DNA from 2 places in the Bradyrhizobium sp. STM 3566 genome. Region 2 is predicted to be linked to the other one. Evidence: predicted binding sites of a transcription regulator. Region 2 holds the regulator's gene; the other holds the start of a gene.
What was found. Region 2 encodes LexA, which represses DNA repair genes until DNA is damaged. Its sites were predicted from a motif close to TGTTCNNNNTGTGTTCNG; they were not measured.

Region 1 (3,403 bases), 2.4 Mb from region 2:
TCCTTGTCGACGGTCTCGTCGGTGCAGTGCTGCATGGTCATCTCGGGCACGGGCGAGCCTGATGTGACCAGCTTCATCTCCCAAAGACCGGCCTTGCGCACCGGCAGGTCATCGGCACTGGCGCTACCTGCCGACAACGCGAGGCAAAGCGTCGAGCCGAGCAAAGCGAGTTTGCGCGTCATGTGGGAAGCTCCCGGCCAACAGATTGCGGCGTTTCGACAACGCCTCAGTAGAGCGTGCGGATCGGCCGATCGGCGGCGCCATAGGGCACCCAGCGGCAGGAGAACGAGATGTAACCGCCCTCATAGGCCTGCACGCCGAGGAATTTCGCGACCTTGCCGTAGCGTGCGCAGTGATCGACCGCGACCTGCCGCGCGTCGACCTGGGTCGCCATCGAATAGGCGATGATGCCGCCGGTGTCGTTGCCCTTGAACGGAGGCACCGGAAGGATATCGGCGCGCGCCGACTGGCTCGCCATCAACCCCAAGGCAAGAAGGCCCGCGGCCGCAATGATTCGCATTCCTGTCACTCCAATTTGTTAGCGGCAGTTTACGGTGCCGGGATGGAAGTGAAAAGAACCGAAGGCCAGTTGGCCGCGACGTCTTGGTCAACTCCTGGCGAAGTGTTGCCGCGCTGCACTTGACCTCCCCCGGCCTTCGCGGCACCGTCCGACCTTCGCAAGACCTCAGCTGTCTGGATTGATCATGCGCGCCCCCTCCTCGAAATCGCTCCGCTTCGCCGCCGTGCTCGGCCTCATGTTCGGGGCACTGTCGCTCGGCGAAGCCAAGGCCGCCAACGGACTTGAGCTGAATTTCTGGCTGAGCGGCCCGCGCTACGACGGCGCCGTTGCCGATTGCGACAAGGCGCTGCCGACGATCGCCACCCAGTTCTGGGAGAAAGAAAGCTCGTTCTGGAATTCCTCCTTGAAGATCACCGGCTTCTCGGCCGTTCGCGAGGTCGCGTTCCGCCCCTGGCAGTCCGATAACATTCCGCGCCGCTATTGCACCGCTGACGCCATGCTCAACGACGGCAAGGTGCGCAGGGTGCATTTCTCGCTCATCGAGGACGGCGGCTTTGCCGGCTACGGCAACGGCGTCGAGTGGTGCGTGGTCGGGCTCGATCGCAATTGGGCCTACAACCCGGCCTGCCGCGCCGCCAAACCCTGATCCGAAGAGCGCCTGATTCGGGCTGATCGGCCGGCGCACGAGAGCGGCTCCAAATTTTGTTCTTGAAATGTTCCAACCGCCTGCTAGGCTGCGTGCACAGTCTAGTTGAGGGCGTCGCCATGTTTCATTCCAGATTGCGTTCGTTGTCCCGTCTGATGATCTCGCTGACCCTTGCTGCCGGGTTGGCAACTCTCGCCGGCGGTGCGAAGGCCCAGGACAAGCGGCAGAACGCGCCCGGCGAATTCGACTTCTATGTGCTTTCGCTGTCATGGTCGCCATCGTTCTGCGAGGAAGCGGCAGAACGCGGCGGCCGGTCACAGATGCAATGCGGCGGACGGCCCTACGCTTTCGTGGTGCATGGGCTGTGGCCGCAATATGAGAACGGCTTTCCGGAATACTGCCAGCGGCCGGCGCCGCGGCTGAATCGCAGCATCGTCTCCTCGATGCTCGACCTGATGCCGGCGCCGGGCCTGATCTTCAACGAATGGGACAAACACGGCACCTGCTCCGGGCTCGAAGGCCGCAGCTATTTCGAGACGATCCGCAAGGCGCGCGCCGCGATCAAGATTCCGCCCGAATATCTCGATCTGTCGCAGGCCAAGACCGTGGCGCCGGCGGAGGTCGAGGAAGCCTTCATCAAGGCCAATCCCGGTCTCAGCAATGCCGCCATCTCGGTCACCTGCAACCGGACCCGGCTCTCCGAGGTCCGCATCTGCCTCAGCAAGGACCTGCAATTCCGCGCCTGCGACGAGATCGAGCGCCGCGCCTGCCGCCGCGACCAGGTGACGATGCCGCCGATCAGGGGCGGGTAGCCCCGCTCTTGTGGCCGGGATTCAGCGCACTACGCCGCGAACCGCGGCGTAGTGCGCTGCTGATCTGAGGCCCAATACGAGAAAGAGCTGGGTCCCGGCTCAGCGGCGCAGCGTTACGCGCTGCACCGCGTCCGGGACATGTGATCGTGCCTCTTTGCTGAAGCGATCACGTAGCGTAGTGCTGTTTCATGAACTACCGCCACGCCTTCCACGCCGGCAGCTTCGCCGATGTCATCAAGCACATCGTGCTGGCGCGCATCCTCACTTACTTGCAGGACAAGCCCGCGGCGTTCCGCGTCATCGACACCCATGCCGGCGCCGGGCTCTACGATCTCGACAGCGACGAGGCGCGCCGCGGCGGCGAATGGCTGACCGGCATTGCGCGGCTGCTGCAGGCGCGCCTGTCGAACGAGACCGCGGCGCTGATCAAGCCCTATCTCGACATCGTCCGCGCCTTCAATCCGAAGGGCGAGCTTAGGGCTTATCCAGGCTCGCCGCTGATTGCGCGCGGCCTGCTCAGACCGCAAGACCGCCTCGTCGCCTGCGAGCTCGAGCCGAAGGCGCGGAAAGCGCTGATCGACGTGCTGCGCCGCGACGAGCAGGCCCGCGTGGTCGATCTCGACGGCTGGGTGGCGCTGCCGGCCTTCGTGCCGCCGAAGGAGCGGCGCGGCCTCGTGCTGATCGACCCGCCGTTCGAAGCCAAGGACGAGTTCGAGCGGCTGGGCGAGGCCTTCGCGGCGGCCTTCGCAAAATGGCCGACCGGTATCTATGTTATTTGGTATCCGGCCAAGAATCGGCGGGCCACCGACACGCTGGCCCAAACGGTCGCGCGGCTCGCAGCTGCAGCAAAGCCGCCGGGGAAATGCCTGCGCCTCGAATTCAGCGTCGCGCCGCAAGCCGACGGCGCCGCCCTCACCTCCACCGGGCTCCTGATCGTCAATCCGCCCTATACGCTGCACGGCGAGCTCAAGACCATCCTGCCCGAGCTGGAAATGCCGCTCGGCCAGGGCGGGGCTGCCAGATTCCGATTGGAGGTGCCGAGACTGTAACACTCCGGCATTCTTGGGAAAAATATGCAGGACCCGTAGTCAATCTGCAAAGAACCGTATTATGCTGTTTCTGTGACTGGCTTTACGTTCCGCTTCCGCGAATGGTTGCGGCGGAGTGAAGGCCCTAAGAAAGATCCCGCCGGACCGATGAGGTCCGTCCAAGGATGGCCAGCTCCCGGGCTCCGTGAGGCCCGGTCATGTCGTGACGTGAGTCTGCGTCGCGGCGGAGGAGCAATGAGGGGGAGTTTCCCGATGGCCATGACGGGAACGGTCAAGTTCTTCAACGGCGAGCGCGGCTACGGCTTCATCAAGCCCGATGACGGCGGTCGCGATGTCTTCGTTCACATCACCGCTGTGGAGCGGGCGGGACTGAAAG
Region 2 (3,403 bases):
AAGGAACCCGTCTCACCGAGCGCGATCTCGCGCTCGCCGCTGCGATGAATCATCCGCAGCTCGCCGTCTGCCGCCGTCCGAGGGTCGCGATCCTTGCCACCGGCGATGAGCTGGTGATGCCGGGCACCGCGCCCGGTCGCGGCCAGATCGTCTATTCCAATGGCTATGCCCTGCACGCGCTCGCCCGCAGCGAGGGCGCCGAGACCATCGATCTCGGCGTTGCCGCCGACACGCTGGAGGCCACTTCCGCCGGCATCCGCCGCGCTCGCGAGAGCGGCGCCGACATCCTGATCACGACCGGTGGCGCATCGGTCGGTGATCACGATCTGGTTCAGCAGGCGCTGAAGGGCGAAGGCATCTCGATGGCGTTCTGGAAGATCGCGATTCGGCCCGGCAAGCCGATGATGCACGGACGGCTCGGCGCCATGCGCGTGATCGGCCTGCCCGGCAATCCCGTGTCATCATACGTGTGCGCCTTCCTGTTCATGGTGCCGCTGATTCGCGCCCTGTCAGGCCGTTCGGTGATTCATCATCGCCGCGAATGCGCCGTGCTGGGCCGCGATCTCGGGGCCAATGACCAGCGCGAGGATTATCTGCGTGCGCGACTGGAACTGCGCGGCGACGGCACGCTCGTCGCCCTTCCCGTCCGCCATCAGGACTCCTCTCTGCTTGCGAATCTCGCTGCGGCACAGGTACTTCTCGTACGCGCGCCGTTCGCGCCGAAGGCCGAGGCCGGCACGCCTTGCGAGGTGCTGCGGCTCCCCGTCTGAGCTGCACGGCACACGCATTCCGCGAGATTTGCCCCGTTCACCGTAAATTAAGCAGTTGCGGAACACATATCGAACATATAGTGTCCGTTCATGATTTGTTTCGAGGATGTAGCGGCTTATCGCTGAATTCATCGTCTCGGAATCGAACGACATCAACCGGGGGACTTTGGTCGAGATGTTGACGCGCAAACAATACGAGCTTCTGCGGTTCATCAGCGAACGTCTGAAGGAAAGCGGCGTGCCGCCGTCTTTCGACGAGATGAAGGATGCGCTCGACCTGCGCTCGAAGTCAGGCATTCATCGCCTGATCACTGCGCTCGAGGAGCGCGGCTTCATCCGCCGCCTGCCCAACCGCGCCCGCGCCATCGAGGTGATCAAGCTGCCCGAACTCCAGGCCGCTGCCGGCAATCGCCGCGGCTTCACGCCGAGCGTCATCGAGGGCAATCTCGGCAAGGTGCGCGCGAGCTCCAGCCCGCCTGTTGACGAGGGCGAGCGTCCCGTCGCGGTGCCCGTGATGGGCCGCATCGCGGCCGGCACGCCGATCGAGGCGTTGCAGACCCGCAGCCACACCATCAGCGTACCGCCCGACATGCTCGGCGCGGGCGAGCACTACGCTCTCGAAGTGCGCGGCGATTCGATGGTCGAGGCCGGCATCCTCGATGGCGACATGGCGCTGATCCAGCGCAACGAGAGCGCCGATACCGGCGACATCGTGGTGGCGCTGATCGATGACGAGGAGGCCACGCTCAAGCGCTTCCGCCGCCGCGGCGCCTCGATCGCACTCGAGCCAGCCAATGCCGCCTACGAGGTCCGCATTCTTCCGCCGAACCGCGTGAAGATTCAGGGCAAGCTGATCGGGCTCTACCGGAAGTACTGAGCGGTCTGCGGTCGTTGGACACCTCTTGGAGCGGATCATTTTCCGCTCTGGCTGGATGGTCTTTCCGGTTCTGCTCAGACTATCCGGTCCTTTTTCCGGTGCGAGATCCTCGGCACGCCGCACGAAGCAACATCGCTTCGCGGCCACAGCTTCGAGGAGACGCCACCCGCCAGATGTTTCATGGACAATCATTGCAGCGCTGATCGCAGCATCAGCGTCGCAGGCCATTGCCACACAGTCGCACCGCCATGTGCGCAAGCAATCGAGCCAGTACGAATTCGCGACGCGCGGAATGTGATGCGCAGCTCTCCGCAATCGAGCCGGCAATAAGCGAGCCGGTCAGCACCCGCGGGGCGCTGACATTGGCGCCGTTCGAATGCACAGGCGTCGGCTTTGTTCCTATCGAATCCGGGAAAGATAATGTGATCGCGGCTCGCGAAGCCCAGCCGCAGATTTGCCCACAACCGAGCAGAACGTTGTATGCTTCACCCTGATAGAGGCCTGCGCCTCCAAGAGAGGTGCGGCTTGCTATCTTCGCATGAGGAGCACCCGATGTGTGACTATAGCCTGCATGCCGTCGCGACGCGCCCTGCCGAAGTCGGCGAGACGATCGTCACGACAACCTTCCGCGGCACCTCGACACGCGGCTTCGCCTCTGAAGCCGATCTCTCCGTCGCGGTCTGCCTGCTGCCGGGAACGGAGCTCGCTTTCGCCGACAACGTTCGTTACGACAACCGCTGGATCTGGACGCGCACCGTCAACTCCCGCGTCGGCAAGTTCGGCAAGATCGATCCGCACATTCCCGATCGCCATCATGACGCGATCGAATTTCCCGACGGCAAGTACGTGCTGGTGACGCAGCTCGTCGAAGGCCAGCGCGCGACCGTGCTGCAACTGCCGGTGACCCAGCCGGTTGGCGAGCGCGAGCACAAGCCGCAGATCGTCGCCGAGACGAGGTCCACGATCACACGCCTGCCGATCGGCTGATCGTCGGCGCGCCCCCGGCCGATTTGTCGAGGGCCAGAACTTGAAATGCCATCGCCGGCTGAGGCCGGCGAGATGGTATGGTTTGCGTCCTGCAGAATCCCGCGCCTCCTCCGCATCGATCCTCAATCGTCAGCCTGCAAGTCGGCCTCCGATGGCGTTGCGTCCCGATTGCGGGGCACGGCCGTCTTCGGCGCAAGGCTGCCGTCGAAATCCCCCTCGCCGGCGCCGGCCGGCAGCCAAGGGCGGCTTGCGCCTCTCGCCCTCACCACCTGCACCGAGAAACCCTCTCCGTTTTGCGTCAGAGCCAGCGCGCCCTGACTGGCAAGGCGCGACCGATCGACCACCATCGCTGCGCAATCGGGCGGCGCGGGCCGCGCCGTCACCACCAACGCAGCGCGGCTGCAATCATCAGCCAGCGCGTCGATGCGCAGAGAAAGCGCGACCAGCCGCCCGTCCGCAAGCGGCGCCACGCAGCCGGACTCGTCACATGACACACCGCTCGCCAACGAGGCGTTGGCGGCATCGCGCGGATCGGCATCGGCGGCTAACCATTCCCTCAGCAGAAAGCCATCCTTGCTCGCGCGGATCACATGCAAACGCCCGTCGCCGCCCCGGACCGCGACGCTCGCGCCATCCCCGGCAATCAGGATATCGGGCTGCCGCACCGACAGTCCCCAGAGGATCGCTACCAGCAGCACCAGGGCGCCGGACAAGCGCAAGGGCGTGCGCAACAGGCCCATCACGATGATCCCGAGGCTGGCCGCGATCA

Region 1: P6U27_RS05470 (ribonuclease T2 family protein) is a predicted target of LexA. The motif match lies at 1,224-1,241, and genes of this name have one in related genera.

What each region holds. Positions count from the first base shown of each region.
Region 1 covers NZ_CP120692.1:1,147,377-1,150,779, reverse strand. The annotation lists gene P6U27_RS05485 (DUF3617 family protein) at 1-182, opposite strand, end outside; gene P6U27_RS05480 (hypothetical protein) at 227-520, opposite strand; gene P6U27_RS05475 (hypothetical protein) at 705-1,166, shown strand; gene P6U27_RS05470 (ribonuclease T2 family protein) at 1,286-1,978, shown strand; gene P6U27_RS05465 (23S rRNA (adenine(2030)-N(6))-methyltransferase RlmJ) at 2,167-3,027, shown strand; gene P6U27_RS05460 (cold-shock protein) at 3,280-3,403, shown strand, end outside.
Region 2 covers NZ_CP120692.1:3,533,214-3,536,616, reverse strand. The annotation lists gene glp (gephyrin-like molybdotransferase Glp) at 1-770, shown strand, start outside; gene lexA (transcriptional repressor LexA) at 946-1,647, shown strand; gene P6U27_RS16975 (hypothetical protein) at 2,200-2,634, shown strand; gene P6U27_RS16970 (ComEC/Rec2 family competence protein) at 2,757-3,403, opposite strand, start outside.